One region of the Variovorax sp. 350MFTsu5.1 genome, then DNA from elsewhere that is predicted to be linked to it. Evidence: predicted binding sites of a transcription regulator. Region 1 holds the regulator's gene; each other region holds the start of a gene.

The links. The regulator LexA, encoded in region 1, represses DNA repair genes until DNA is damaged. The targets are predictions, from matches to a motif close to ACTGTATNNNNATACAGT.
Region 2: ABL843_RS04490 (putative DNA modification/repair radical SAM protein) is a predicted target of LexA. The motif match lies at 3,865-3,882, and genes of this name have one in related genera.
Region 3: imuA (translesion DNA synthesis-associated protein ImuA) is a predicted target of LexA. The motif match lies at 1,900-1,917, and genes of this name have one in related genera.
Region 4: recA (recombinase RecA) is a predicted target of LexA. The motif match lies at 3,391-3,408, and genes of this name have one in related genera.

What each region holds. Positions count from the first base shown of each region.
Region 1 covers NZ_CP157620.1:3,683,825-3,691,156, forward strand. Annotated here, with positions in the region: gene ABL843_RS16690 (MotA/TolQ/ExbB proton channel family protein) at 1-478, shown strand, start outside; gene ABL843_RS16695 (ExbD/TolR family protein) at 490-915, shown strand; gene lpxK (tetraacyldisaccharide 4'-kinase) at 1,000-1,938, shown strand; gene ABL843_RS16705 (Trm112 family protein) at 1,919-2,101, shown strand; gene kdsB (3-deoxy-manno-octulosonate cytidylyltransferase) at 2,098-2,871, shown strand; gene adk (adenylate kinase) at 3,009-3,665, shown strand; gene ABL843_RS16720 (asparaginase) at 3,729-4,694, opposite strand; gene lexA (transcriptional repressor LexA) at 4,768-5,451, shown strand; gene ABL843_RS16730 (hypothetical protein) at 5,597-5,974, shown strand; gene ABL843_RS16735 (D-2-hydroxyacid dehydrogenase family protein) at 6,099-7,106, shown strand; gene ABL843_RS16740 (MFS transporter) at 7,103-7,332, shown strand, end outside.
Region 2 covers NZ_CP157620.1:1,048,120-1,055,451, reverse strand. Annotated here, with positions in the region: gene pyrC (dihydroorotase) at 1-225, opposite strand, end outside; gene ABL843_RS04505 (RNA polymerase sigma factor) at 274-801, opposite strand; gene ABL843_RS04500 (YgaP family membrane protein) at 805-1,023, opposite strand; gene ABL843_RS04495 (UdgX family uracil-DNA binding protein) at 1,135-2,565, opposite strand; gene ABL843_RS04490 (putative DNA modification/repair radical SAM protein) at 2,588-3,850, opposite strand; gene ABL843_RS04485 (DUF6351 family protein) at 4,286-6,598, shown strand; gene ABL843_RS04480 (tripartite tricarboxylate transporter substrate-binding protein) at 6,682-7,332, shown strand, end outside.
Region 3 covers NZ_CP157620.1:4,092,391-4,099,722, reverse strand. Annotated here, with positions in the region: gene ABL843_RS18630 (Bug family tripartite tricarboxylate transporter substrate binding protein) at 1-869, shown strand, start outside; gene ABL843_RS18625 (aldo/keto reductase) at 856-1,794, opposite strand; gene imuA (translesion DNA synthesis-associated protein ImuA) at 1,932-2,732, shown strand; gene ABL843_RS18615 (Y-family DNA polymerase) at 2,701-4,062, shown strand; gene ABL843_RS18610 (error-prone DNA polymerase) at 4,055-7,332, shown strand, end outside.
Region 4 covers NZ_CP157620.1:6,730,354-6,737,685, reverse strand. Annotated here, with positions in the region: gene ABL843_RS30770 (biotin--[acetyl-CoA-carboxylase] ligase) at 1-370, shown strand, start outside; gene ABL843_RS30765 (sporulation protein) at 379-579, shown strand; gene ABL843_RS30760 (sensor histidine kinase N-terminal domain-containing protein) at 598-2,040, opposite strand; gene ABL843_RS30755 (response regulator transcription factor) at 2,096-2,767, opposite strand; gene ABL843_RS30750 (MarR family winged helix-turn-helix transcriptional regulator) at 2,840-3,325, opposite strand; gene recA (recombinase RecA) at 3,472-4,575, shown strand; gene recX (recombination regulator RecX) at 4,620-5,084, shown strand; gene ABL843_RS30735 (SRPBCC family protein) at 5,062-5,496, shown strand; gene ABL843_RS30730 (RraA family protein) at 5,530-6,201, opposite strand; gene ABL843_RS30725 (SDR family oxidoreductase) at 6,431-7,201, shown strand; gene ABL843_RS30720 (IclR family transcriptional regulator) at 7,212-7,332, shown strand, end outside.

The DNA.
Region 1 (7,332 bases):
CGGAGCCATTCCCGGTCCGGATGTGGTGACCAAACTCGAACGCAACTCGATGCTCGGCCAGGTCCTGGCCGCCGGCCTGCGCGCGCTGAACGCCAATCCGCGCTGCACCGAAGACGACCTGCGCGCCGCCATGGAAGCCTCGGGCCGCACCGTCGCCCACAAGCTCGAGCGCTACCTGCCCGCGCTGGCCACCATAGCATCGGCCGCCCCGCTGCTGGGCCTTCTGGGCACCGTGATCGGCATGATCGAGATCTTCGGCTCGCAGTCGCCCGGTAGCGGCGCGGTGGGCTCGGGCAACCCGGCGCAGCTGGCGCACGGCATCTCGATCGCGCTCTACAACACCGCCTTCGGCCTGATCGTGGCCATTCCGACGCTGATCTTCTGGCGCTACTTCCGCAGCCGGGTCGACGAGTACCTGCTGAACCTCGAACTCTCCGGCGAGCGCTTCGCCCGCCATCTCAACGCACTGCGCAAATGAGCCGCGCCCGCATGCAGTTCCGCCACGGCGCGCGCGACGAGCCGGAGATCAACCTGATCCCGTTCATCGACGTGCTGCTGGTGATCCTGATCTTCCTGATGCTGTCGACCACCTACAGCAAGTTCACCGAGATGCAGCTGCGGCTGCCCACGGCGGACGTCGATGCGCAGCGCGACTATCCGAAGGAAGTGATCGTGGCGGTGTCGGCCGACGGCCGCTATTCGGTCAACAAGAATGCCGTGGCCGACCGCAGCGTGGAAACCGTGACGGCCGCCCTCGCCGCCGCGGCCACCGGGGGCAAGGACAGCGTGGTGATCATCAGCGCCGACGCGACGAGCCCGCACCAGGCCGTGGTGACGGTGATGGAAGCCGCGCGCCGCGCCGGCCTGATGCAGATCACCTTCGCGGCCCAGTCGACGGCGCAAGCCGGGCACTGAGTGCCTTCGGACGGCGGCAGCAACAGCGGCAACCCGGGTTCGCGCCTGCAGGAGGCCTGGCTGCACCGCGGCCTCCTGGCCTGCATGCTGTGGCCGCTGTCGCTTGTCTACGCCGCGCTGTTCGCCGTGCGCGGCTTGTTCTATCGCATGGGATGGCTGCGGACCGAGCGCGTGCGCGTACCTGTGATCGTGGTCGGCAACGTGATCGCTGGCGGCGCGGGCAAGACGCCGGTCGTGATGGCCGTCGTGCGCCACCTGCAGGCGCGGGGCATTCGGGTCGGTGTGGTGTCGCGCGGCTATGGCCGCCGTACCGATGACTGCCGCGAAGTGCTCGGCGACAGCGATCCGCAGGATGTGGGCGACGAGCCGGCACTGATCCACCATGCGACCGGGGTCCCGGTGTTCGTGGCGCGCCAGCGCATCGATGCGGCCCGCGCGCTGCTCGAGCGGCATCCGGCCACGCAGGTCATCGTCAGCGACGACGGGCTTCAGCACCTGGCCTTGGGGCGCGACATCGAGATCTGCGTATTCGACGACCGGGGAATCGGAAACGGCTGGCGGTTGCCTGCCGGCCCGCTGCGCGAAGCCTGGCCGCGCCGTTGCGATCTGGTGCTGCACAGCGGATCGCGGCCGGCCTTCGCGGGGGGCCATACCGCCACGCGGACCCTCGCGAACGATGCCCTGGGCAGCGACGGAAACCGCGTGTCGTTGGCATCCCTCGCAGGCAAGCCCTTGACCGCACTGGCGGCGATCGCTCGGCCGGAAGCCTTCTTCGAAATGCTGCGCGCCCGCGGCCTGACGCTCGCCGACGTCATCGCCCTGCCCGATCACTTCGATTTCGAGAGCTGGCAACGCCCGTCCGGCAAGGAGCAGATCCTCGTCTGCACCGAAAAGGACGCCGTCAAGCTGTGGCGCAAGGCGCCCGATGCGCTGGCCGTGCCGCTGGAGTTCGTGCCGTCCGCGGAATTCTTCGCCGCACTCGACGCAAAGCTATCATCGCTCGATGGATACCAAGCTGCTTGAACTGCTCGTCTGCCCCGTCACCAAGGGGCCGCTGACCTGGAACCCCGAGAAGCAGGAGCTGTGCTCGCGCAGCGCCCGCCTGGCGTATCCGGTGCGCGACGGCATTCCGGTGCTGCTCGAGAACGAGGCACGCACGCTTTCCGACGAAGAGCTCGGGCTGTGAGCTTCACCGTTCTGGTTCCGGCGCGGCTCGCGTCGACACGGCTTCCCAACAAACCCCTGGCCGATATCGCCGGCGTGCCCATGGTGGTGCGCGTGGCGCAGCGCGCCAGCGAGTCGGGCGCTGCACGCGTGGTGGTCGCCGGCGACGATCCATCCATCGTCGAAGCCTGCAAGGCGCATGGCGTCGAGGTTGTGCTCACGCGGCAGGATCACCCCAGCGGCACCGATCGGCTGGCCGAAGCCTGCGAGCAACTGGGCCTGGATGGTGAGGACATCGTCGTCAACGTACAGGGCGATGAGCCGCTGATCGACCCCGCGCTGATCGACGCCGTGGCGTCCACGCTCGCCACGCACGCCGAGGCGGCGATGAGCACCGCCGCCCACGAGATCGACTCGGTCGGCGACTTCATGAATCCCAATGTCGTGAAGGTCGTGCTCGATGCGCAGGGCAACGCGATGTACTTCAGCCGCGCGCCGATCCCTTGGTGGCGCGACGGCTCCGCCAATGGCGCCGCGCCTGCGATGCTGCCTGCTACCCCCGCTGCACTGCGCCACATCGGAATCTACGGCTACCGCGCCGGCTTCGTGCGGCGATTTCCTTCGCTGCCCCCTGCGCCCGTCGAGTCGACGGAGGCACTCGAACAGCTGCGCGCGCTGTGGCACGGGCATCGCATCGCGGTGCATGTGAGCCATGTGGCGCCGGGGCCCGGCATCGACACGCCGGAAGACCTGGCGCGCGTGCGCGCCGTCTTCGCGGCGGCCGGCGCCTGAGCCTGCGCGTCTCCACGGCCACTGACAGCGGGATTTCCCGAAGGGCACGCATGCTATCCTCGAAGCAACTCCGCCCAGCCCAGCCATGGGGCCGACGCTCGGCGCGACACAAAATCTAAGAACCGTCCGAGGACACCATGAGACTAATTTTGCTGGGCGCGCCCGGGGCGGGCAAAGGCACGCAAGCGGCCTTCATTTGCCAGAAATACAGCATTCCCCAGATTTCGACCGGCGACATGCTGCGCGCAGCCGTCAAGGCCGGCACGCCGCTCGGGCTGCAGGCCAAGGCCGTCATGGACGCCGGCGCACTGGTCAGCGACGACCTGATCATCAATCTCGTGAAGGAACGCATCGCGCAGCCCGACTGCGCTAGCGGCTTCCTGTTCGACGGCTTCCCCCGCACCATTCCCCAGGCCGACGCCATGAAGGCGGCAGGCGTCAAGCTCGACTACGTGCTCGAGATCGACGTGCCCTTCGGCGACATCATCGAGCGCATGAGCGGCCGCCGCTCGCACCCGGCTTCGGGCCGCACCTACCACGTCAAGTTCAACCCGCCCAAGGTGGAAGGCAAGGACGACGTGACCGGCGAGGACCTCATCCAGCGTGAGGACGACAAGGAAGAAACCGTGCGCAAGCGGCTCGACGTGTACAGCCAGCAGACGCGTCCGCTGGTCGACTACTACTCCGCCTGGGCCAAGGCCGATCCGGCCGCCGCGCCTAAGTACCGCGCCATCAAGGGCGTGGGCACGGTCGACGAGATCACCCAGCGCGCCTTGGCCGCGCTGAGCAGCTGATCGAAAGATCGACCGATCATCCGACTCGCAGCAAACCGCCCCTCCAGAGGGGCGGTTCTGCTTTCAGCCCAGCAATTCGAGCATCAGGGCGATGCGGGCCTTCGCGGGCGTCAGCGAGCCCGCATCGCGAAGCGGATCCCCCGCCTTCGGCAGGATGCGCCCGCTCGAGCAGCGCGTGGCTCGGAGCACCTCGATGCCGGCGTCCCGGGCCTCGAGCGCGGCAGCTTCCAGCGCATGGTGCAAGGTGCCGTTGCCGGTGGTGGCAAGCACCAGTCCGCGCAGAGGATCCGCTCCGCCCGCCTGAAGCAGCGCCTCGATCGCCGCACCGCTGGCACCGGCGTGGCTCATCACGATCTCCACGCGTGGCCACTGCACCTCGGTAGCACCGAAGAGCTTCACTACCGGCAGCGTTCCGCCTTGCGGCCACGACCGGACAAGGCGCACCTCGCCCTCCTCCACATAGCCCACGGGGCCCGCATCGCCCGAAGCAAAGGCGTCCAGCCGATAGGTATGGACCTTCTGGATGTCGACGCCGGCATGGATCGCCCCGGCGCACACCACGGTGACTCCGTGCGCACCCCGTGTGGCGGCGACGCTGATTGCATCACGAACGTTCTGCGGACCGTCCGGCGACAGCGCGGTGGCCGGGCGCATCGCGCAGGTCAGCACGACGGGCTTGGACGGCACCAGCACAGAATGCAGGAAGAACGCGGTTTCCTCGATCGTGTCGGTGCCGTGCGTGATCACCACACCCGCCACATCGGCCTGCGCCAGCCAGTGCGCGCAGCGCCGGGCCAGCTGCTGCCAGATGGCGAAGGACATGTCCTTGCTGTCGACCTGAGCCACCTGCTCGGCCTCCAGCATCACGCCGTCGGGTGCCTCGATGCCACCCAGCAGGTCGGCCACGCCCACCTGCGCGGCGGTGTAGCCGATGTTGTCGCCGCTGCTGGCGGCCCGGCCCGCGATGGTGCCGCCGGTGCCCAGAACCACCACGCGGCGCGGCAGTTCGGGCGAAGAGGAATTGACCATGGCTTGTCAACTTCTAAAAACTGGTTAAAAATACAGGCACTGGATATCCAACCAGTGCCGCAAGGAACCACACATGCAGTTCGCCGTGAAGCTTACAGCCCGCCAGCAGCAGATCCTGGACCTCATCCAGAGCGCCATCGCACGCACCGGTGCGCCACCCACGCGCGCCGAAATCGCCAATGAACTCGGGTTCAAGTCCGCCAATGCCGCCGAAGAGCACCTGCAGGCACTGGCGCGAAAGGGCGTCATCGAGCTGGTCAGCGGCACTTCCCGCGGCATCCGCCTCAAGGGCGACGCGCTGCGCTCGCTCAACGAAACGCGCCATCGCGAGGGTGGACAGTTCTCCCTCTCGCTGCCCGGCATGGCCCAGCTGGCGCTGCCGCTCATCGGCCGCGTCGCAGCCGGCTCGCCAATCCTGGCTCAAGAGCACGTCGACCAGACCTTCTACGTCGAGAACACGCTGTTCCAGCGCCAGCCCGACTACCTGCTCAAGGTGCGCGGCATGTCGATGCGCGACGCCGGCATCATGGACGGCGACCTGCTCGCGGTGCAGGCCACCAAGGAAGCACGCAACGGCCAGATCGTTGTCGCGCGCCTGGGCGACGAAGTGACCGTCAAGCGCCTGAAGCGCAACAAACAGGTCATCGAGCTGCACGCCGAGAACCCCGAATACCCGACCATCATCGTGCAGCCCGGCGAGCCTTTCGAAATCGAAGGCCTCGCGGTCGGACTCATTCGGAACACCATGCTGATGTAGGCCGCTGCGACCTGCTTTCCAGAGCAACAGCACCCCATCCGGCAGCGACAGGTGGCGGGCGTATGGCGAAGAGTCGCCATCACCCTGTCGCGGCCGATTCAAGAAATCCTGCCTGTGTTCAACCTCATACTTTTTTGGAGTTCACATGGGAATCGCCCTTCTCGCCATCGCCGACATCTGGATGCCGCTGCAATCGCTGGCCAACCGGCTGATGCCCGCACGCCGCCCCTCCCATCGCAGGGATCATCTCGATTCCGCAGAGTCCTCCGCTGGACTGCGCTACGTGGCCGTGCGCCCCGCCTGTACAGCCCGCACCGGCGGCACCGCCCCTTCTGAAGCAGCCGCTGCGGCACGCCCGCTGCGCGTGGTCCGCGTGGTCGACGGCAAGGGCCAGCAGCGCAACAGCAATCGGGTGCTGATCTCCGGCCGCATGGCCGACGTCTGCGCCGAACTCGACCGCCTGGCCGCTCTGGAAGCCGCCGAAACACTGGCCGCGGCCCCTCGCTCGACACGTCTGCATTGAACCTGCACTGAGCCCGGTATCGGATCCTGTACCGGGCCCGAACCGCTCTGCAAGCGGCTGCAGGGCGGGTATCCAAACGTTCGCCGGCGCGACATTCCAATGCTGCGAGGCACAATGGCACGCCATGAACATTGTGATCCTCGACGATTACCAGGACGCCGTACGCAAGCTGCGCTGCGCTTCCAAGCTGGACGCATACGCGGCCAAGGTCTATACCAACACGGTCAAAGGCATTGGGCAGTTGTCGGTCCGACTCAAGGACGCCGACGTGATCGTGCTGATCCGCGAACGCACCCAGATCTCGCGCCAGCTCATCGAGAAGCTCCCGAAGCTCAAGCTCATTTCCCAGACGGGGCGCGTCGCCGGACACATCGACGTCGCGGCCTGCACCGAGCGCGGCGTGGCCGTGGCAGAGGGTTCCGGCTCTCCCCAGGCGCCCGCCGAGCTCACCTGGGCGCTCATCATGGCCGCCATGCGCCGGCTGCCGCAGTACATCAGCAACCTCAAGCACGGCGCCTGGCAGCAGTCCGGGCTCAAGTCGGCCTCGATGCCGCCCAATTTCGGCATCGGCTCCGTACTCAAGGGCAAGACTCTGTGCATCTGGGGCTACGGGCGCATCGGCCAGCTGGTGGCGCGCTACGGGCAGGCCTTCGGCATGCAGGTCGTGATCTGGGGCCGTGAAGCCAGCTGCGCCAAGGCGCGCTCCGACGGCTTCCAGGTGGCCCAGAACCGCCATGAGTTCTTCGCCGCGGCCGACGTGCTGTCGGTGCACCTGCGGCTCAACGAAGAGACCAACGGCCTCATCACCCTCGAGGACCTCTCGCGTATGAAGCCGACCGCCCTGTTCGTGAACACCTCGCGCGCGGAGCTGGTCGAGGCCGATGCCTTGCTCGCGGCCCTCAACCGCGGCCGCCCGGGGCTCGCGGCCGTCGACGTGTTCGAGAGCGAACCACCGCTGCAGGGCCACGCGCTGCTGCGCCTCGAGAACTGCATCTGCACGCCGCACATCGGCTACGTCGAGCAGGAAAGCTACGAGAGCTACTTCGGCCAGGCCTTCGACAACGTCGTGAGCTACATCAACGGCAACCCCACGAACATCGTGAATCCCGGCGCGCTGCAGGTCCGTCGGTGAGCCAGCCGGCGCCACGGAGGGCGCTCTGGGCGCTGCTTGCCGGCAATTTCGTGATCGGAACGGGCGTGATGGTCGTGCCCGGCACGCTCAACGAGATCAGCGCCTCGCTCTCGGTCACGGCCGCCACGGCGGGGCAGCTCATCACTGCCGCCGCGGCGGTCATGTGCGTAGGCGCACCGTTGCTGGCCGCCGCAGTGGCCGGATGGGACCGCCGCCAGCTTCTCGC
Region 2 (7,332 bases), 2.6 Mb from region 1:
CGACATCACCGGCTCGAAACGCGTACCCGCGGGCACGGCGGCGCGGATGCGGTCGCGGTACGCCACGGCCTGCGCGGCGGTGGTCACTGGGGGGCGGAGGTTCGGCATGATCAGCGCGCGGCCGAACTGGCGGGCGCTGTGGGGAACGACGGCTTCGAGTGCGGCGCCGTCGCGCACGTGCAGGTGCCAGTCGTCGGGGCGGGTGATCGTGAGGGTGTCTGTCATGGCGGGCCGATTGTCGCATCGGCCCCCTCCCGGCCGCGCAGGCCGGGATCACGCCAGCAGGTACTCGCGCACCAGCGAACGCGCGCGGTGCAGCCGGCTCTTGACGGCGCCCGCCGGCTCGCCGAGCCGTTCGGCGATTTCCGCGATGGTCAGCTCCTCGAAATCGCGCAGCAGCACCACTTCGAGGTAGTGCGCGGGCAGCGATTCGAGCGCGTGGGTCAGGTCCAGCCGCAGCGCGGCGTCGCCCCGGCTGGCCAGCTGCCGCTCGGCCACCTCATCGCCATCGTCGTCCAGCGGGTCGTGGCGGAACATCGCGCGCTGCAGCCTCAGGCATTCGCGCCGGATGACGGTGAAAAGCCACGACGAGAACGCCGCCGCGGCCTTCAGCCCCCGCACCTTGCGCGCGACGACCAGCAGCGACTCCTGCACAGCGTCGTCCACGTCGCTGGCCTGGCAGTGCCGCCAGGCGTAGCGGCGCGCGTCGGCCTGGCAGACCGCGAGCAGACTGGCGATGGCGGCCGGGTCGCCGGTCTGCGCGGCGTGGATCAGGCCGGTGCGGTCGGTGCCGGAGGCCATCGTTTAGCGCCCTTTTCCGTCGAGCTTGCGCCCGACCATCGCGCACATCGGGCAGAAGCCGAACAGGCCCGTCAGCGCCAGGATGGCGCCCATGAGGGCGACGGCCACGGCAAGCCCGAAGCCGGCGGTACTCCAGCCGATGGCGGTGAAAGCGAGGCCGGCGAGGCCCATGGCGATGCGCAGCGCGCGTTCCCAGCCGGGTAGGTTCTTGGCGTAGAGCATGGCGATTCCTTCGATCCTTCTTGAGTGCTGAGGAAGACCCTCGGACACGAAGAGGCGCCGAGCCCGCGAAACGGTTCGCGGGATGCGCGGATTTTCTTTTTTTCTTTTCTTCTACGCGGGCGCCGCCATCGCCCGCGCGAGGTCGTCCAGCCAGCGCGCCTGCGCCTCGGCACGCTCCGTGGGCGGCAGGCGCAGCAGCGCCGAAGGATGCAGCGTGACGAGCACCGGCCGGCCGTCCCCGCGCTCGCGCAGCCAGGCGCCGCGCTCGGCCTGCACCGCCACCGGCCGCCCGAGCAGGGCGCGCGCGGCGGTGGCGCCCAGGGCCACCAGCGCCTTGGGCCGCACCAGCGCGATCTCGCTGTCCAGCCAGTGGGCGCAGGCCTCGGCCTCGCGCTGGCCGGCGGTCTTGTGGATGCGGCGCTTGCCGCGCAGCTCGTACTTGAAGTGCTTGACCGCATTGGCCAGGTAGACGCTTTCCCGCGCCCAGCCCAGTTGCGCCATCGCGCGGTCGAGCAGCTGGCCCGCCGGCCCGACAAAGGGCCGGCCCGCCAGGTCCTCCTGGTCGCCGGGCTGTTCGCCGACGAGCATGTGATGCGCGCCGGCCGGGCCCTCGCCGCACACGGCCTGGGTGGCGAGCGCGCCGATCGGGCAGGCGCGGCAGGCATGCGCCGCGGCGCGCAGCGCGTCCAGGTCGGCGGTCGCCGCGCCTTCGGCCGGGCGCGGATGCATCAGCAGCGGCGGGCGGATGCGGCGCGCGGGCGTGGCCGGCGCTTCGATCATCGACTGGCTGCGCGCCTCGGCCGCATCGGCCAGCGGCTGGATCAGCGCGGCCTCGGGCAGGTTGTGCCAGTAGCGGCGCGGCATCTCGCGCCGCATCGTCGCGAGCTTGAGCCGCGCGGGGTTGAAGATGTTCTCGTAGTAGGTGAGCCAGAGCTGCTCGCCCTCGTCGGGCGCGGGCTTCTGGCGGCGGTCCGCGCCCTCGCGGAACGACAGCGCCTGCCCGTCCCATTCCACGCACCGCCGCGGCGTGAGGATGGCCCAGCGCATCTGCGCGAAGCGGCGCGCGAAGAAAGGCGCGTTGGCCTCGACGATGCGGTGCTCGGGCTCGAACCACGCGACGTGGCGCTCGGCGCCCTGCGCGTCCACGACGCGGGTGAAGCGCACGAAGGCGCGCATCTTGTGGATGTCGCGGCGCACCGAGCGGGCCATGAGCTGCGCCTGCATCATGTCGGCGTCCAGCGGGTCGTGGCGCACCGCCGGCTCGTGCACCAGGCGCCACAGCAGGCGGTAGAGCAAGGCCAGGCGCTGCGCGTCGCGGTGCAGGATCACGTCGGCGCACAGTTCGACGAAGGATGCGGGCACGGCCTGCCGGGCTGCCGCCGGTTGCACCTGCGCGGGCGGCAGGTCCGGCGCTTCGCCGAACAGATCGTTGCCACCTTCGCTCCATTCGACCTGCTCCGGCGGCACGCCGGCAGCCAGCAGCCGCCGCGCATGGCCGCGGAAGGCATCGAGATCGACCGGGTCTTCGAGACACACGCGCATGCCGATGCCAGGCTTGCCGCCCTCAGAACAGCGCCGCCTGCGCCGGCTCCGCCGCCGCGGCAGCAGAGCCGGACATCGCCATCGCGTTGGCCGCCGGCCGGTGCCCGTCCGCCACCACGAAGGGCAGCACCTTGCGCGCCGGCACGTGCAGGCGCCGCAGGTCGTCGGCACGCACCCGTCGAACGCGCCGCGCCTGCAGCAGCCGCTCCACGGCCTTCACCCCGAGGCCGGGCACGCGCAGCAGCATCTCGCGCGGGGCGTGGTTCAGGTCGACCGGGAAGCGCTCCGCATGCGCCAGCGCCCAGGCCAGCTTGGGGTCGACGTCCAGCCGCAGCAGGCCGTCGGGCGACGCCACGATCTCCTGGTGCTCGAAGCCGTAGAAGCGCATGAGCCAGTCGGCCTGGTAGAGCCGGTGCTCGCGCATCAGCGGCGGCGCGGCCAGCGGCAGCGCGCGGGCCGCGTCGGGGATGGGGCTGAAGGCCGAGTAGTACACGCGCCGCAGCTTGTAGGCGCCGTAGAGCGTGGCGCTGGAGGCCAGGATGTGCCGGTCGTCGGTGGCGTCGGCGCCCACGATCATCTGCGTGCTCTGGCCGGCGGGCGCGAAGGGCGGCGGCTTCGCGGCGGCCGGCGCGGCACCGGGCAGCGCGCGGATCGGCAACACGCGGCGCGCCTCCTCGCGGGTGTCGTCGATGCGAAGCCGCAGCCGCGCCATCGAGCGGCGGATGGCGCTCTCGTCCTTCTCGGGCGCCAGCGCGCGCAGGCCCTCGGCGGTGGGCAGCTCGACGTTGATGCTGAGCCGGTCGGCATAGCGGCCGGCGCGCGCCAGCAGTTCGTCGCTGGCGTCGGGAATGGTCTTCAGGTGGATGTAGCCGCGGAAGTCGTGCTCCTCGCGCAGTTGGCGCGCCACCTCGACCACCTGCTCCATCGTGTGGTCGGGCGACTTGACGATGCCGCTGGAGAGGAACAGGCCCTCGATGCAATTGCGCCGGTAGAAGTCGAGCGTGAGCTGCACCACCTCCTCGACCCGGAAGCGCGCCCGCGGCACGTTGCTCGATGCGCGGTTCACGCAGTAGAGGCAGTCGTACTGGCAGTGGTTGGTCAGCAGCACCTTCAACAGCGATATGCAGCGCCCGTCGGGCGCGTAGCTGTGACAGATGCCGGCGCCCTCGGTGGAGCCGATGCCGCGCCCGCCGAGCGAGTCGCGCGGCTGGGAGCCGCTCGACGCGCAGGAGGCGTCGTACTTGGCGGCGTCGGCCAGGATGGCGAGTTTGCGCTGGATTTCCATGGGATCGGTCGAATACTGTATGAATATACAGTTTTAAGCTGATTGTGTCCTGCCCCTGGCGTGCGGTTTTCCGGCCGCGCGACGCCGGCGATGGCTGGTTTTTCAGCCGCCGATTTGCGGGAAAACCGCAGGTCTTCCGAAAAAACTCCAATGGAATCAGTCACTTGGGTTTGACGGCCTGCGTGGCACATGCGTTGCTATCCATGCGGCACACCCGACAGAGGATGGAGACACGCCAATGACCGACCTGCCCGCACTCGCCGCCGCGCCGCCGCCGCCGGCCGGCCTCCCACTCACCGCCTCGCACTGACGCGCCGCGCGTCGCGCTTCGATCCGGCCCGCGCCGGGTCGCGCCGCCGCATGGCCGTGCCGGCCGGGGGGAGCCGCTTTTCCCCCATCGCTTGTTCAACCAGAACCACAACGGAGACAGAGAAGATGATCAGAACCCAGAAGAAGAGCACCCGCCTTCGCCCGACCCCCGTGCGCATCGGCACGCTGCTGGCCGTGCTGGCGCTCACCGCCTGCGGCGGCGGCGGCGGCAGCGGCGGAGGTGGAGGCGGCTTCAGCTTCATCCCGCCCGCTGCCGGCGGAGGCGGTGGCGGAGGAGGAGGCGGCGGCACCACGCCCACCGACCCGTCCGGCCCCGGCAACCCGCCGCCGGTCGATGCCACGCTGCGCATCGGCGTGCTGTCCTCGTCGCCGCAGCTGGTGACCGGCGACGACGCGCTGGTCGAGCTGGAGCTGCTGCGCGAGAAGGCCGACGGCGGCCTCGCGGTGTCGGTCGACGGGCGCGACGTGACGGCGGCGTTCTCGCGCGACCCCGCCAGCGGCCGCCTGGTGGGCAAGGTCACGGAGCTCAAGCTGGGCTCCAACGAGCTGGTCGCCAGCTACGGCGGCTACAGCGCGAAGCTGCAGCTGACGGCCTACCCGATCACCGGCCCGGTGATCTCCGGCCCGCACGAGGAGCCCTTCGTGTGCGGCTACGCCACCTTCACCCGCATGGGCGGCCAGGTGCTCAAGCCGCTGGACGACGGCAAGTGCTCGGTGGAGACGCGCGTCGACTACTACTACCGCACCACCGCCGGCAGCAACGTGCGCTTCGTGCCGGAATCGATCACCGCCTACCCGGCCAACATGGCCTGGCTCACCGTCAACGGCAAGCAGGTGCCTTACGTGGTGCGGCTCGAAAGCGGCACGATCAACCGCGGGCTGTACCAGTCGGCGATCCTGCACGACGTGCTCAACGAGCCCGCGCCCTCGCCCACCTCGCGCCCGGCCGGCTGGAACGGCACGCTGCTCTATCCGCTGGGCGGCGGCTGCCAGGGCGGCTGGTTCCAGCAGGGCAACGACTTCGCCACGCTCATCAACCCGACCTACCAGAGCCGCGGCTTCGCCGTGACCACCTCCACGCTCAACGTCTTCGGCACCAACTGCAACGACCAGCTCTCCTCGGAGACCATCGCGATGGTGAAGGAGCGCTTCATCGAGAACTTCGGCGTGCCCGCCCACACCATCGGCACTGGCGGCTCGGGCGGCTCCTACCAGAGCCACCAGACCAGCGACAACTACCCCGGCCTCTTCGACGGCGTGGTGGTGAGCCAGGTGTTCGCCGACGTCACCTCCTCCACCATCTTCAAGCTGCACGACTCGCGCGTGCTCAACAACTACTTCAACGACCCTGCCACCGCGGCGCTGGCCTACACCACGGCCGAGAAGCAGGCGATCTCGGGCTACCTGCAGATCGGCAACATCCCCAACATGAGCAACAGCGCGGGTCGCCTGGACCCCACTGTTTCGTTCCCCGCAGGCGTGCCCACCGAGCAGCGCTACAACGCGCTGACCAACCCCACGGGCGCACGCGCGACGGTGTTCGACCACACGGTGAACGTCTACGGCAAGACCGAGGCCGAGGGCTTCGCGCTGCGCCCGATCGACAACGTGGGCATCCAGTACGGCCTGAACGCGCTCAACGAGGGCAAGCTCGGCATCGAGAAGTTCCTCGACCTGAACGAGCGCGTGGGCGGCGTCGACCGCGACATGAAGCGCACCGCCGCGCGCACCGTGGGCGACACCGACGCGCTGCGCCGGGCCTACCAGTCGGGCCGCATCGTCAACGGCGCGGGCGGGCTGGCGTCCACCGCCATCATCGACCTGCGCGACTACAACGACGGCGCCACAGGCGGCGACATCCACACCAAGATCCACTCGTTCTCGATGCGCGAGCGCCTGCGCCGCGCCAACGGCAACATCGACAACCACGTGATGTGGACCATGGGCGGCGGCAGCGCGGCCGCCTTCGACGAGATGGTGAAGTGGCTCACCGCGGTGAAGGCCGACACCTCCGAGCGCACCAAGGCACAGAAGATCGCCGCCAACCGCCCGGCCGACCTGCAGGACGCCTGCTGGAACGCGGGCCTGAAGTACACCGAGGAGCAGACCGCCTTCGGCACCGGCGCGTGCAACACCTTCTACCCGGCCGGCACCACGCCGCGCATGGCAGCGGGCGGCCCGCTCACCGACGACATCGCCAAGTGCCAGCTGAAGCCGCTGAACCCGTCGGACTACAGCGTCAGCTTCAACCCCACGCAATGGGCACGCCTGAACGCAGCCTTCCCCGACGGCGTGTGCGACTGGACCAAGCCCGGCGTCGGCCAGCAGCCGCTCGCCGGCACCTGGCTGTCGTTCGGGCCGTCGCCCGTGAACCTGCTGTTCGACATCACGAAGAAGCTGATGTCGAGCTTCCTGTAAGCCAAGCCGCGGGCGGCCTGCACGCGCGACCGCACATGCAGGCCCGCCCGCCTTTTCCCCTGGAGTGAACCTTGAAAGCATCCATGAAGAAGACCCCTGTGTCCGCCTTCCATCTCGCCCTGACGCTGGCCTTCGGCCTCGCTGCAGCCACCGGCGCGCACGCGCAGGACTTTCCCGCGGGCAAGCCCATCACCATCGTCGTTCCCTTCGCCGCAGGCGGGCCCACCGACCGCGTGGCGCGCGACCTGGCCGAGGCCATGCGCAAGCCGCTGGACGGCACCAGCATCGTGATCGACAACGCCGCCGGTGCCGGCAGCACCATCGGCAACGCCAAGGTGGCGCGCGCCCGGCCCGACGGCTACACGCTGCTGCTCACCCACGTGGGCATGGCCACCACGCCGGTGCTCTACCGCAAGCTGCCCTACGACTACGAGACCGACTTCGAGTACCTGGGCATGATCAACGACGTGCCCATGACCGTCATCGGCAAGCCCCAGCTGGAGGCCGGCAACTTCAAGGAACTGCGCGAGTGGATCGCGAAGAACCCGGGCAAGACCAACCTCGGCAACGCGGGCATCGGCTCGGCCTCGCACCTGTGCGGCCTGCTGCTGCAAAACGAACTCAAGGCCGAGATGACCACCGTGCCCTACAAGGGCACCGCCCCCGCCATCGCCGACCTGCTCGGCGGGCAGATCGACCTGCTGTGCGACCAGACCACCAACACCACTTCGCAG
Region 3 (7,332 bases), 410 kb from region 1:
TGAAGCTGATCGTCGGCTTCGCGGCCGGCGGCGGCGCCGACGTGCTCACGCGCATCATCGCGGAGGGCCTGGCCAAGCAGCTCGGCCAGCAGGTGATCGTGGAGAACCGCCCCGGCGCCGACGGCGTGCTGGCCGCGCAGGCCACCTCGTCGGCCAGGCCCGACGGCTACACGCTGCTGATGGGCACCAACACCGCGATGGTGGCCGCGCCCACGCTGCGGCCGACGCCGCCCTACGACCCCTTCAAGGCCTTCACGCCGATCAGCTCGGCCGGGCAGTTCTCGATGTTCCTGGTGGTGCCTGCGAGCCTGCCGGTGAAGAGCGTGAACGAGTTGCTCGCGCTGGTGGCGTCGAAGCCCGGCGCGCTCAATTCGGCGTCGAGCAACAGCGCCTCGGAGCTCGCGATGCTGCAGCTGCTGGGCGACCGCAAGGTGGTCAACGCGCGCTACAAGGGCGACATGCAGGCCATGACCGACCTGCTGGGCGGGCAGATCCAGATGATGTTCACCACCGGCACGCTGGCGCCGGGCTTCGTGAAGGAAGGGCGCATCCGCGCGCTGGTGACGCTGCTGCCGCAGCGCAGCGCCCTGTTGCCCGACGTGCCCACGGGCGGCGAGCTGGGGCTGGGCAAGCTCACCATCACGCCGTGGGCCGGCTTCTTCGGGCCGCCGGGGCTGCCGCAGGCGATCACCGACAGGCTCTCGCAGGAACTGCAGAACACGCTCAAGCGCCCCGAGGTGCACGCGCAGCTGGTGCAGCAGGGCTTCGAGGGCTACGGTATGAGCCCCGCGAAGTTCACCGAGTTCTTCCGCACGCAGTACGACGCCTTTGGCGCCACCGTGCGCGAGCACAACGTCAAGTTCGAATAGCAGCGGCCTCGCGGCGCCAGAAGGCCGCGTCGGGAAAGCTGCCCGCGCCGGCGGCCGCGTTGTCGGCCATGTGCTCGCGGCGGCTGGTGCCTGGAATCGTGCATGTCACCGCCGGGTGGCTCAGCACGAACTTCAGCAGCACCTGCGCCCAGCTGTTGCAGCCGATCTCGCCGGCCCAGGGCGGCAGCGGCTTGTCGCGCAGCCGGCGCAGCAGTCCGCCGCCGCCGAAGGGCATGTTGACGATCACCGCCACGCCGCGCTCGGCGGCCAGCGGCAGCAGGCGCTGCTCGGCCTCGCGCGCGTCGAGCGAGTAGTTGATCTGCAGGAAATCGAGCTTCTCGGCCTTCAGCACCGCCTCGACCTCGCCGTAGGCCGAGGCCGTGTAGTGCGTGACGCCGATGTAGCGCACGCGGCCCTTTTCCTTCCAGCCGCGCAGCGTGGCGAGATGCGTGCGCCAGTCGACGAGGTTGTGCACCTGCATCAGGTCCATGTGCTGCGTGCGCAGCCGCGCGAAGGACTGCTCCATCTGCGCGATGCCGGCTTCGCGGCCCGAGGTCCAGACCTTGGTGGCGAGGAAGGGCCTGACCTGCTGCTTCGATGCTGCCAGCAGCTCGCCGGTGGTTTCCTCGGAGCGGCCGTACATCGGCGAACTGTCGATCACCGTGCCGCCGGCCGCGAACAGGGCATCGAGCACGCCGGGCAGGCGCGCGTATTCCTCGGTGCCGGGGCGCTGGTCGAAGCCGATCCAGGTGCCGCAGCCGATCACGGGCAGCGCCTCGCGGGTGGAGGGGATGGGGCGGGTGTTCATGGCTGGCTTGGACTGGGGTTGGGCGAAGGCGGGGAGCGCGGCGCCGGCGCACAGCGCGGCGCCCATACGCAGCAGTTCGGCGCGGGTGAGGTGGAAAGGAATCGTCGGGGGCTGCATCCGTGGCCAGTATCCGACGATGGGAAAGGCGCAGCTCGCCGCAATGTGAAACGCTCTGTGAAGAAGAAACGGCTTTTCCGGGCTTCGGGTTGTGGCTCATGAAATACTGTATGAAAATACAGTTAACAGTCATCGCCATGGGCCTCCCTTTCCTCGATTCCTTCTCCGCTGCCGCGGGCCGTGGCGTCTGGCATGCCGACGAACTCGGCCTTGCCGACGCGCAGGTCGTCGCCACCGGCCATGCCGCGCTCGACGCGGAACTGCCGGGCGGCGGCTGGCCGGTCGGCGCGATGACGGAACTGCTGCTGCCCGCGCCCGAGGCCCATGTCTGGCGGCTGCTGCTGCCGGCGCTGGCGCAGGCGGTAGCCACGCGTGGCGGGCCGGTGGTGCTGATCGGCGCGCCCTACGAGCCCTGCGGCGCCTCCCTCGCGGCGCAGGGGGTGCCGGTGGAGGCGCTGATGTGGGTGCGCAGCGAGGCCCCGGCTGCGCGGCTGTGGGCCTGCGAGCAGGCGCTGCGCTGCGCCGACGTGTCCGCCGTCGTGGCCTGGCTGCCGCAGGCGCGGGTGGGCGAGCTGCGGCGGCTGCAGCTGGCGGCCGCACAGCACGAGGTGCTGCTCTTCGTGTGCCGGCCCGAGTCGGTGGCGCTGTCGGCATCGCCTGCGCGGCTGCGCATCAGGGCCGACCGCAGCCAGGCCGATGTCTCGCAGATCGAACTGAACATCCTCAAGCGACGCGGCCCGCCGCTGGCCGCACCGGTGATGCTGCCGGCGCGCAACGAGCGCATGGCGGCACTGCTTGCCGCCGCCCGGCTGCGGCGCAAGCTGCGCCTGCAGCAGCGGGGCACGGTGCCGGCCGGTGCGGCGTCGGCCACGGTGGTGCGCATCGACGCATGGAAAGGAGGCCCGGATGCACTGGATCGCCTTGCGGTGGTTGCCTGAAGCCGACGCGTCCGACACCCCGACGCTTCCCACGCTCGAAGCCCTGGGCTGGTGGGCCCTGAAGTACACGCCCCACGTCGCCTGGCTCGACGAAGCCCTGATGCTCGAAGTCTCCGCCTGCGAGCGCCTCTGGGGCGGGCGCATGCAGCTGATGCGCCTGCTGGTGGCCGACAACCCCGTGCCCGACGCGCGCATGCTGGGCACGCAGGGCGCCACCAGCCTGATCGCATTGGCGCGGCTGCGCCTGTTCGCGCGCGAGGAGAAGCGCCCGAAGGACGTGCCCGCCGGCCTTCCGCTCGACACGCTGACCGCCGCGCGCGAGCACCTCGACCTGCTCGCGCGCCTGGGCTGCCGCACCTGGGGCGAGGTGGCGGCGCTGCCGCGCGGCGGACTCACGCGGCGCTTCGGCGCCGGGCTGCGCGAGGCGCTCGACATCGCCTGGGGCCTGCGCCCCGAAAGCCATTGCTGGCTCACGCTGCCCGACGTGTTCGAGCAGAAGCTGGAGCTGCCCGCGCTGGCCGAGACCGCGCCCGAGCTCATGTGGTCGGCCAACCGGCTGCTGGCGGCGCTGCAGATCTGGCTGCGCGCCCGCCAGCGCGGTGCGCGCGCGCTGGAGCTGCAATGGACGCTCGACCTGCGGCGCCTCAACGGCGTGAACCTGCCGCCGCACGAGCAGCTCATCGTGCGCACGGCCGAGCCCACGCAGGACATGGCGCACCTGCGCCGGCTGCTGTCCGAAAAGCTGGCCCTCGCCACGCTGGCAGCGCCCGCGAGCTGGATCAGGCTGCGCACGCTCGAAACCGACCCGTGGGCCGGCGCCAGCACCAGCTTCCTGCCGGAGGACAACCGCAAGGGCGACAGGCTGCACGAGATGGTCGAGCGGCTCAGCGTGCGGCTCGGTCCGCAGCAGGTGGTGGTGCCGGCTGCGCAGGCCGACCACCGGCCCGAGCGCAAGCAGGCGTGGCGGCCTGCATTGCAGAAGGAAAAGGGGAAAGAGAAAGCGGCCGACGACAGGAGCCGGAAGCAGGCTGCCGCAGTGGCTTCGCAGCCCGACGCCGTCTACCCGCCGTGGCTGCTGCCCGAACCGCTGCTGCTCGAAATGGATGGCGAGCGCCCGTGCTACCGCGGCCCGCTGAGCCGGCTGATCGGCCCGCAGCGCGTCGAGACCGGCTGGTGGGGCGACAAGGAAGAGGGCGGCCAGCCCGCGATGCGCGACTACTACGTCGCGGAAAGCCCCGAGGCCGGGCTGGTGTGGATCTTCCGCGAGCGGCCCGCCGCGCGCTTTTCTTCCGGCGAGGTTCGCTGGTACCTGCAGGGCTTCTATGCCTGAGCTCAGCGGCAAGCAGGAAAGCAGGCGGCAGCCCGCCAAGGTGCATGCGCTGCCGGTGCCGCTGCGCAAGGCACCTGAGTCCAGGCTGCCCGACTATGCAGAGCTGCACTGCCTGACCAACTTCAGCTTCCAGCGCGGCGCCTCGACGCCCGAGGACATCGTGGACCGGGCCTACCAGCTCGGCTACAAGGCGCTGGCCATCACCGACGAGTGCTCGGTGGCCGGCATCGTGCGGGCGCACGTGTGCCTGCGCGACATGGAGAACAAGCTTTGCGAATACGAGCGCGAGCACCCCGACGAGCCGAAGATCCCGCGCAACCCGAGCTTCCGCCTGCTGTTCGGCAGCGAGTTCCGCTTCGAGCGCTTCAGGCTCGTTGTGATAGCGAACGACACCGAGGGCTGGGGCAACCTCTGCGAGTTCATCACCGCCGCGCGCAACACCGAGCTGCCCAAGGGCGAGTACCGCGTGGGCTGGGAAGAAAGCGACGTGGCTTCGCTGCAGCATTGTCAGATTCTTTTCGTGCCCAACCGAAACCCCGGCGGCGCGATGGATACGGCCACGCTGCACGAAGACCTTCTGGCCGCCAAGGCGCTGTACGGCGGGAACCTCTGGCTGGCGGTTGAACTGTTCAATGAACTCGACGACGACCTCTGGCTCGTCACGCTGATGCAGGCAGGCGAGGACGCGGGCGTACCGCTCGTGGCTGCCGGCGACGTGCACATGCATGCGCGTTCATGCAAGCCGCTGCACGACATACTGACGGCCGTTCGCGAAGGCAAGACGGTGGCCGAGTGCGGCTTCGCGCTGCAGTCGAATGCCGAGCGGCATCTGCGACAGCGCGTGCGGCTTGCGGAGATTTATCTGCCGCAGATGCTGGAGAACACGCTGGTGGTGATGGAGCGGTGCAGGTTCGATCCGAAGGTGATCCGGGAGAACTACAAGTACCCGCTGGAAAACCTGGGCAACGATGAGACGCCGGCGCAGACGCTGGTGCGCAAGACGTGGGAAGGTGCGCGGAATCGCTATCCAGGCGGCATTCCCGAGAAGGTACAGGCACAGGTGCAGAAAGAGCTCGACATCATCGTCGAGCTCGAATACGAGATGTTCTTCCTCACGGTGGAAGACATCGTGCGCTTCGCCCGCTCGAAGGACATTCTTTGCCAGGGGCGCGGCTCGTCAGCCAACTCGGCGGTCTGTTTTTGCCTCGGCATCACCGCCATCAATCCAGACAAGGCCACGCTGCTGTTCGAACGCTTTCTGAGCCGCGAGCGCCGCGAGCCTCCCGACATCGACGTCGACTTCGAGCACCAGCGGCGCGAAGAGGTCATCCAGTACATCTACGAAAAATACGGCCGCGAGCGCGCAGCCATCGCTGCCGTCGTCATCTGCTACCGCTCCCGCAGCGCACTGCGCGACGTGGGCAAGGCCATCGGCATCGACGAGCGGCTGATCGACGAGTTCGCGAAGGACCACTACTGGTTCGACGAAGCTGTGCTCGGCGAGCAGCTGCAGCGGGCGTCGGCGCGCGCAGGCGTGCAGGAAGACGAGCTCAAGCTGGTGCACTGGATCGAGATGACGCGGCGGCTCAAGGGCTTTCCGCGCCACCTGAGCCAGCACGTGGGCGGTTTCGTGCTCACGCACACCAAGCTCACGCGGCTGGTGCCGGTGGAGAAGGCGTCGATGGAGAAGCGCTCCGTCATCCAGTGGGAGAAGGACGACCTCGAGGCGATGGGCATGCTCAAGGTCGACGTGCTGGCGCTCGGCATGCTCAGCGCGATCCGCCGGGGGCTTGCGCACATGAACAGCTGGCGCAACTCGGCCATCGAGATGCATCAGATACCGGCCGACGACCAGAAGGTGTTCGACATGATCTGCGACGCCGACACCATCGGCGTGTTCCAGATCGAGAGCCGCGCTCAGATGTCGATGCTGCCGCGCCTGAAGCCGCGCACCTACGAAGACCTGGTGATCGAGGTCGCCATCGTGCGGCCGGGGCCCATACAGGGCGGGATGGTGCATCCGTATCTCAAGCAGCGGGAGCGGGTCGCCAAGAAATTGCCCATCCGCTACGAGAAGGACGAACTGCGCCCAGCGCTGGAGCGCACGCTGGGCATCCCGATCTTCCAGGAGCAGGTGATGCAGATCGCGATGATCGCGGCCAAATTCACTGCCGACGAGGCCGACCAGCTTCGCCGTGCCATGGCCGCATGGAAGCGCAAGGGTGGCCTCGGCAAGTTCCACGACAAGCTGGTGGACGGCATGGTTCTCAACGGCTACAAGGCCAGCTTCGCCGAAGCCATCTTCAAGCAGGTCATGGGTTTCGGCGACTACGGCTTCCCCGAGAGCCACGCCGCCAGCTTCGCGCTGCTGGTGACGGTGAGCAGCTGGCTCAAGAACTACGAGCCGGCCTGTTTTCTCGCCGCACTGCTCGATTCGCAGCCGATGGGCTTCTACAGCCCCTCGCAGCTGGTGCAGGACGCGCGCCGCCATGGCGTGGAGGTGCGCCCGGTCGACGTCACGCGCAGCGGGATCGACACCACGCTCGAAGCCCGCGACCTCGGCGCGCCGCGCATGCCGCCCGGCACCGACGAGCGCTATGCCGACCGTCTCGGCAGAGAGAACCAGCCCGCGGTGCGGCTGGGCCTGAACCGCATCGCGAGCCTCAGCGATGGCGGGGCCAAACGCCTGCTGGAGGCACGCGCGCAGGCGCAGTTCACGAGCACCGAGGATCTCGCCCTGCGTGCCGAACTCGACGGCAAGGACATGGCCGCGCTGGCCGCGGCCGATGCGCTGATCTCGCTCTCGGGCCATCGGCGCCAGCAGGTGTGGGACGCCACCGCGCAGCGGCGCGCGCCGGCCCTGCTGCGAGGTGTGCCGATCAACGAGCAGGCGCTGCTGCTGCCAGCCGCGTCGGAGGGCGAGGAGATCGTGGGCGACTACGCGGCGCTGCGGCTTACGCTGCGTCGCCATCCGCTCGCGCTGCTGCGTCCGCGCCTGGCGCGCATGGAGCTGATGAGCGCGGCCGAGCTGCGTTCGCTTTCCAGCGGGCAGACCGCGCGCGCCTGCGGCATCGTCAAGGGGCGGCAGCGCCCGCAGACGGCCAACGGCACCATCTTCGTCATGCTGGAGGACGAGACCGGCAATGTCAACGTGATCGTCTGGAGCCATGTCATCGAGGCCTGGCGCGAGCCGCTGCTCAAGTCGCACCTGCTCGCGGTGCAGGGCACCTGGCAGCGCGACGACGACAGCGGCGGCAAGGTGCAGCACCT
Region 4 (7,332 bases), 3.0 Mb from region 1:
TGCGTCGCGCTATGTGGTGATCGGCATCGGCATCAACATCGGCGCGCGCGAGGGCGACGGCATGCGCACGCCGCCGGCATGGCTGCACCAGTGGCGTCCTGGAGCCAGTGCTCCCGAGGTGCTGGCCGAACTGGCCGAGCCGCTGGTGCGGACGGTGCTCGACTTCGAGGCCCGCGGCTTTGCTCCTTTCGCCGAACGTTTTGCCGCGCGCGACGTGCTGCGCGGGCGCGAGGTGGCGCTCAGCGACGGCACCGCAGGCCTGTGCGAGGGCGTGGCCTGGGGCGGCGAACTGCAGGTGCGCACCGACGCCGGCCTGCAGCTCATTTCCAGCGATGAAGTGAGCGTGCGCCCTCGCGGCATGTCTTTCTGACCGTCACCATGAAGCTGCGCCTGCTCCTCGTCGTCCTGTTGCTGGCCAATGCCGGCTACTTCCTCTGGGCGCGCGGCGATCTCGCGGGCTTCGGGCTCGCGCCGGCCAGCCTCGCGGAGCGCGAGCCGCAGCGCATGGCGCGGCAGATCCACCCCGAGTGGCTGCAGATCCGCAAGGAAGCGCCGAAGGCCGCCGCGCCGGCGCCCTGACGAACTCCCGCTGCCGTCTCAGGACGGCTGCTCGCCTTCGAATCGCACCGTGAAGAGCGCGCCCGGCGGCTGCTTGCCGGGATGCGCGTCTTCCAGCTTCACCTGCGCGCGGTGCTGGTTCGCGATCTCCAGCACGATCGGCAGGCCCAGCCCCGAGCCGTCGGCCTCGTTGCCGAGCACGCGGTAGAAGGGCTCGAACACCAGTTCGCGGTCGGCCTCGGCGATGCCGGGGCCGTTGTCCTCCACCTGCAGCAGCAGCACGTGGCCGAAGGGGTCGGCCAGCACGCGCACGGTGATCAGGCCGGGGCGCTCGGGCGCCGAGGGCGTGTAGTTGATGGCGTTGTCGACCAGGTTGCGCACCAGCTCCTTCAGCAGCGTGGCGTTGCCGTCGAACACCACGCCCGGCGCGCCGGGCTCGACGCCGTCGTAGCCCAGGTCGATGCGCTTCTCGATGGCGCGCGGCACCGCCTCGCGCACCACCTCGATGGTCAGCTTCGCGAGGTCGCAGGGCTGGTGGTGCGCGTTGGCGCTGTTGCCCTCGGCGCGCGCCAGCGACAGCAGCTGGTTCACCGTGTGCGTGGCGCGCTTGCTCGCGCGGCCGATCTGCTTGAGCGACTGCTTCAGTTCGTCGGCGTTGGCGCCCTCGCGCTGCGCCAGGTCGGCCTGCATGCGCAGGCCCGCCAGCGGCGTCTTCAGCTGGTGCGCCGCGTCGGCCAGGAAGCGCTTCTGCGTGCCGATGGAGTCGTTGAGCTTGTCCAGCAATTCGTTCACCGAGGACACCAGCGGCACCACTTCCAGCGGCACCGAGGATTCGTCCAGCGGGCTCAGGTCGCCCGGTCGGCGCTCGCGGATGCGCGCCTCCACCACCGACAGCGGCTTGATGCCGCGCACCAGCGCCAGCCAGATCAGCAGCACCGCCAGCGGCAGGATGGCGAACTGCGGCAGCAGTACGCCCTTGATGATCTCGGCCGCCAGCACCGACTGCTTCTCGCGCGTCTCGGCCAGCTGCAGCAGCGTGGGCGGCACGTCGTCGGTGCCGCTGGCGATCCACATCGAGGCCACGCGCACCGGCTGGCCGTGCACGTCGCTGTTGTGCAGGAAGACCTGGCCGGGCGGCAGCGGCTCGTCGAGGCCGGGCTGCGGGATGTCGCGCTCGCCGCTGAGCAGGTTGTCGTAGCCGTCGAGCAGCTGGTAGTAGACGTGGCCGGTCTCGTCGGCGCGCAGGATCTCGCGCGCCGACTGCGAGAGCACGAACTGCGCGTGTCCTTCCTTCACCGTCACCAGCTCGGCCAGCGCCTTCACGTTGTGCTCCAGCGCGCGGTCGTAGGGCGCGTTGGCGATGCCCTGCGCCACCAGCCAGGTGACGCCGATGCTCACCGGCACCAGCAGCAGCAGCGGCGTGAGCATCCAGTCGAGGATCTCGCCGAAGAGAGAGCGCTGCGCGCGCTGAAAGAGCTTCATCGCGCCGATTCCTCCGGCGTGCCGCCGCCCGCGCGTGGCGGCTGCCGCTTGGTCGTCACTGGATCTTTTCGAGGCAGTAGCCAAGCCCGCGCACCGTCGCGATGCGCACCGGGCCCTTCTCGATCTTCTTGCGCAGCCGGTGGATGTAGACCTCGATGGCGTTGAGGCTCACCTCCTCGCCCCATTCGCACAGCCGGTCGACCAGCTGGTCCTTGCTCACCAGCCGGCCGGCGCGCTGCAGCAACACTTCGAGCAGGCCGAGCTCGCGTGCGGACAGCTCGATCATCTTGCCGTCGATGGTGGCCACGCGGCCGGCCTGGTCGTACACCAGCGGGCCGTGGCGGATGGTGTTGCTGGTGGCGCCCATGCCGCGCCGGGTGAGGGCGCGCACGCGTGCCTCGAGCTCCTGCAGGCTGAATGGCTTGGCCATGTAGTCGTCGGCGCCGTGGTCGAGGCCCTTGACGCGCTCCTCCACGCTGTCGGCGGCGGTGAGCACCAGCACCGGCAGCTGCGAGCCGCGCGCGCGCAGCCGCTTGAGGATCTCGATGCCGTGCAGGCTGGGCAGCCCGAGGTCGAGGATCAGCAGGTCGAACTCGTCATGGGTCATGAGCGCGGTGTCGGCCTGCGAGCCGTTGGCCACGTGGTCGACCGCCGCGCCCGAGGTGCGCAGGCTGCGCAGCAGGGCATCGGCCAGCACCTGGTCGTCTTCGGCAATCAGAATCCGCATGCGTCACCTCCGGCCTGTTTCAGGTGTCGGGCGTCCTCGGGGCGCCGTTCACGGTTGTCTCTTCGCAGGAGTCTAGCCCGCCGTATAGGCTTCGAGTCCGATGGTTACCACGGTGGCGATCTCGTCGCCCACGCTGCTCCTGAACTCCTTCTCGGCCTGCATGACGGCGCCGCGGAAGGCGTCGAGCCAGGCCAGCCCGTCGGCGGTGAAGAGCACGCGCCGCGCCCGCGCGTCCAGCGGATCGGGCCCGCGCGTGACCAGTCCCCAGGCCTCGCACTGGTCGACCAGCGCGCCCATCGCCTGCTTGGTCATGCCGGCGCGCTCGGCCAGTTCGGTGAGGCGCGAGCCCTCGCGCGACAGGTGCCGCGTGATGTGGATGTGCGCCGCGCTCACCTGCGCGCGCGCCGCGAGGTTCGACAGGGCCAGCGGCACTTCGACGTCGTGCGCCATCAGCTCCAGCACGCGCTCGTCGAAGCGGCGCATGGCGTGGCCCAACAGGCGGCCCAGGTGGGTCTGGCGCCAGGCATCCTGGTCGGCGGGGAAGGGGGCTTCGGCCATGGCGCCGAATGGTAAAGCAAACTGACCAAAAAACAGGTTTACGCCGAGGAATCAGCCCCTACACTACTGTTCAAGCATCCAGCCTGTAGTTAAACGCAGATGGATGGTGTCACACACAAGCCATTGATCTTCAAGGAGTTTTTCACATGGACGCAGCAGTCAAGGGTTCGAACATCGGCGCCAACAACGAGAAGGCCAAGGCCCTGCAGGCCGCGCTGGCCCAGATCGAAAAGCAGTTCGGCAAGGGCACCATCATGCGGCTGGGTGAGGGCGAGGTGCTGGAAGACATCCAGGTGGTCTCCACCGGCTCGCTGGGCCTGGACATCGCCCTGGGCGTCGGCGGCCTGCCGCGCGGCCGGGTGGTCGAAATCTACGGCCCTGAATCCTCGGGCAAGACCACGCTCACGCTGCAGGTCATCGCCGCCATGCAGAAGCAGGCCGGCACCTGCGCCTTCGTCGACGCCGAACACGCCCTCGACGTGCAATACGCCCAGAAGCTCGGCGTGAACCTGTCGGACCTGCTGATCAGCCAGCCCGACACCGGCGAGCAGGCGCTCGAGATCGTCGATTCGCTGGTGCGCTCGGGCGCCGTCGACCTGATCGTGGTCGACTCGGTCGCCGCGCTCACGCCCAAGGCCGAAATCGAAGGCGAGATGGGCGACTCGCTGCCCGGCCTTCAGGCCCGCCTGATGAGCCAGGCGCTGCGCAAGCTCACGGCCACGATCAAGAAGACCAACTGCATGGTCATCTTCATCAACCAGATCCGCATGAAGATCGGCGTCATGTTCGGCTCGCCCGAAACCACCACCGGCGGCAACGCGCTGAAGTTCTACGCCTCGGTGCGCCTGGACATCCGCCGCATCGGCACCATCAAGAAGGGCGACGAGGCCATCGGCAACGAAACCAAGGTGAAGGTGGTGAAGAACAAGGTCTCGCCTCCGTTCAAGACGGCCGAGTTCGACATCCTGTTCGGCGAGGGCATCAGCCGCGAGGGCGAGATCATCGACATGGGCGTGAACGCCAAGATCATCGACAAGTCGGGCGCCTGGTACGCCTACAACGGCGAGAAGATCGGCCAGGGCCGCGACAACGCCCGCGAGTTCCTGCGCGAGAACCCCTCGCTGTCGCGCGAGATCGAGAACAAGGTGCGCGAGTCGCTGGGCGTGCCGCTGCTGGCCGCCGATGCCGACGACGTCGCCGAGAAGCCGCAGAAGGCGGCCAAGGCCGACAAGGCAGATAAGGGCGAGTAACCAGTCAGGGCGCGGCTCTCCGGGGCCGCGCCGGCGACCCTCGCATGGCATTCGACGCCCCATCCCTCAAAGGCCGCGCGCTGCGCCTGCTGAGCCAGCGCGAGCATTCGCGCGCAGAGCTGGAGCGCAAGCTGGCGAAGCACGAGGAAGAGCCCGGCACGCTGGCGAAGGCGCTCGATGAACTGGAGGCCAAGGACTTCATCAGCGAGCCGCGCGTGGTGGCTTCGGTGCTGCACCAGCGCGCGGCCAGTTCGGGCGCGCTGCGGGTGAGGCAGGAACTGCAGGCCAGGGGCATCGCGCCCCAAGCCGTCGCCGAGGCGGTGGCCAGCCTGCAGGAAACAGAGGTCGAGCGCGCCACGGCCGTCTGGCGCCGCCGATTCGACGCTCCGCCCGCCGATGCGAAGGAGCGCGCGAAGCAGATGCGATTCCTGATGGCGCGCGGCTTCTCCGGCGCCGTCGTCTCCAAGGTGCTCAGGAGCGATTTCGATGAAGCAGCACAAGAACAGTGAAGAGGGCGCGGCGCAGTCCCGCGTCATCACGCAGCGCGTCGCTTGCGAGTGGCGTCGCGCCTATGTGCTGGCGGCCGATCCGAGGCGGCTTCCCGAATGGGCCAGTGGCCTCGCAAAAAGCGCGCTGGTGCCGCACGGCGACCACTGGATCGTGCGCACGCCCGAGAGTGGCGAAGCCCGCATGCGCTTCGCGCCGCGCAACGACTTCGGCGTGCTCGACCACTGGGTGGCGCCCGAGGGCGTGCCCGAGGTCTACCTGCCGTTGCGCGTGATCGGCGTCGCGCCGGATGCCTGCGAGCTGCAGTTCACGCTGCTGCGCCAGCCGCACATGGACGACGCGGCCTTCGAGCGCGATGCGCAGTGGATCGCCCGCGACCTGCGGACCCTGCGCGACCTGCTCGAGGCAGATTGACTGTCCGATCGCAGGCGCGGCAGCCGGCGGCGCTCAGAACTTGCGGTATTTCAGGTAGGCCTCCTGCGGGTCGGTGCCCGCGAGGATGGCGGTGCGCACGAGGTTCTCGCGGCCCATCATGTGCTCGGCCTCGGCAATGATGGACTCGGCCTGCGCGAGCGGCAGGCGGATCACGCCATCGGTGTCGGCCAGCAGCAGGTCGCCCGGGTTCACCGTGACCTCGCCGATGCGCACCGGCACCTCCATCGCCTCGGGCAGCCAGTAGCCCACGATGTCGCGCGGCGTGAAGTAGCGGTGCCACACCTGGAAGCCCTGCCGGATGATGAATTCGGCGTCGCGCACGCCGCCGTCGGCGATCACGCCCAGCACGCCTTTGCGGCCCAGCGTCTCGGCCGAGAGTTCGCCCATGTGCGAGACGGTCGAGTCGTTCGGCTGGATCACCGCGATGTGGCCCGGCCTGGCGCGCGAGAGAAAGCCGGTCCACGCCATCAGCGTCTCGTGCGGATCGGCCGCGGGGTCGACGCGGCCGTTCACCGTGAAGGCCGGCCCGCAGAGTTTTTGGCCGGGGATCAGCGGACGCAGCGTGGGCGGCAGCGTGAAGTCGCGCAGCCCTGCGGCGCGCATCACGTCATGAAGGACGCCGGTGTAGCAGGCCTGCAGGCGGGTGAGCAGGGAGGCCGGCGGCGTGTCGGGAGTCTGGGCCATGTGTGAATCCTGTTTTCTTTATAAAAACACTTTTCACGAATGAGATTAACGATCGGGCCGCTGGTAAAGGCTGGGGTTTGCGCGAGTTCGCGGGTAACCACTGAGTCAGGAGTCGGCGAATAGGGGTTGTGACGGGGGCGGCGATGCACCCGGCTCGCGTATATTTGATTTCATCAGTGAAATGCATATTTCACATGTACGCAGCAACTCCCAACCAAAGGACCTCCCAGTGACTTCACGCGTTCAAGGAAAGAACATCCTCGTTACCGCAGCCGGCAAGGGCATCGGACGCGCCAGCGCGCTGGCGCTGGCCCGCGAAGGCGGCACCGTGTGGGCCACCGACGTGGACACGGCGGCGCTGGCCGAGCTCGCCGAGCTGGCCCGCGAAGAGCGCCTGGCAAGCCTGAAGACCGCCGCGCTAGACGTGCGCGACACCGCCGCGGTGCAGGCCTTCGCCCAGGCCACGGGGCGGCTGGACGTGCTCTTCAACTGCGCCGGCTACGTACACGCCGGCAACATCCTGGCCTGCGAGGAGGCGGACTGGGACTTCAGCATGGATCTCAACGCGAAGTCCATGTACCGCACCATCCGCGCCTTCCTGCCCGCCATGCTGGAGCGCGGCGGCTCGATCATCAACATGGCCTCGGCTGCCTCCAGCGTGAAGGGCGTGCCCAACCGCTTCGTCTACGGCGCCTCCAAGGCAGCGGTCATCGGGCTGACCAAGGCGGTGGCGGCCGACTTCATCCAGCAGGGCGTGCGCTGCAACGCCATCTGCCCGGGCACTGTCGAGTCGCCCTCGCTGCGCGACCGCATCGCGGCCCAGGCAGAGCAGGCCGGCACCGACGAGGCCGCGGTGCGCGCCGCCTTCGTGGCGCGCCAGCCGCTGGGGCGCGTCGGCAAGCCGGAGGAGATCGCCGCGCTGGTGGTGTATTTGGCTTCCGACGAGTCGGCCTTCACTACCGGTGCGATCCATATGATCGACGGTGGATGGTCGAACTGAACGGGGAAAGATGAAGCGAGCAGCAACGGCGCCGGAAGAAGAGCAGCAAGGGCCGCAAGGGCAGGACGGCCTCGAGGAGGCCGTGACGGAAGGCGAGGGCGCGCTGCGCTACGCCGCACCGGCCCTGGAGA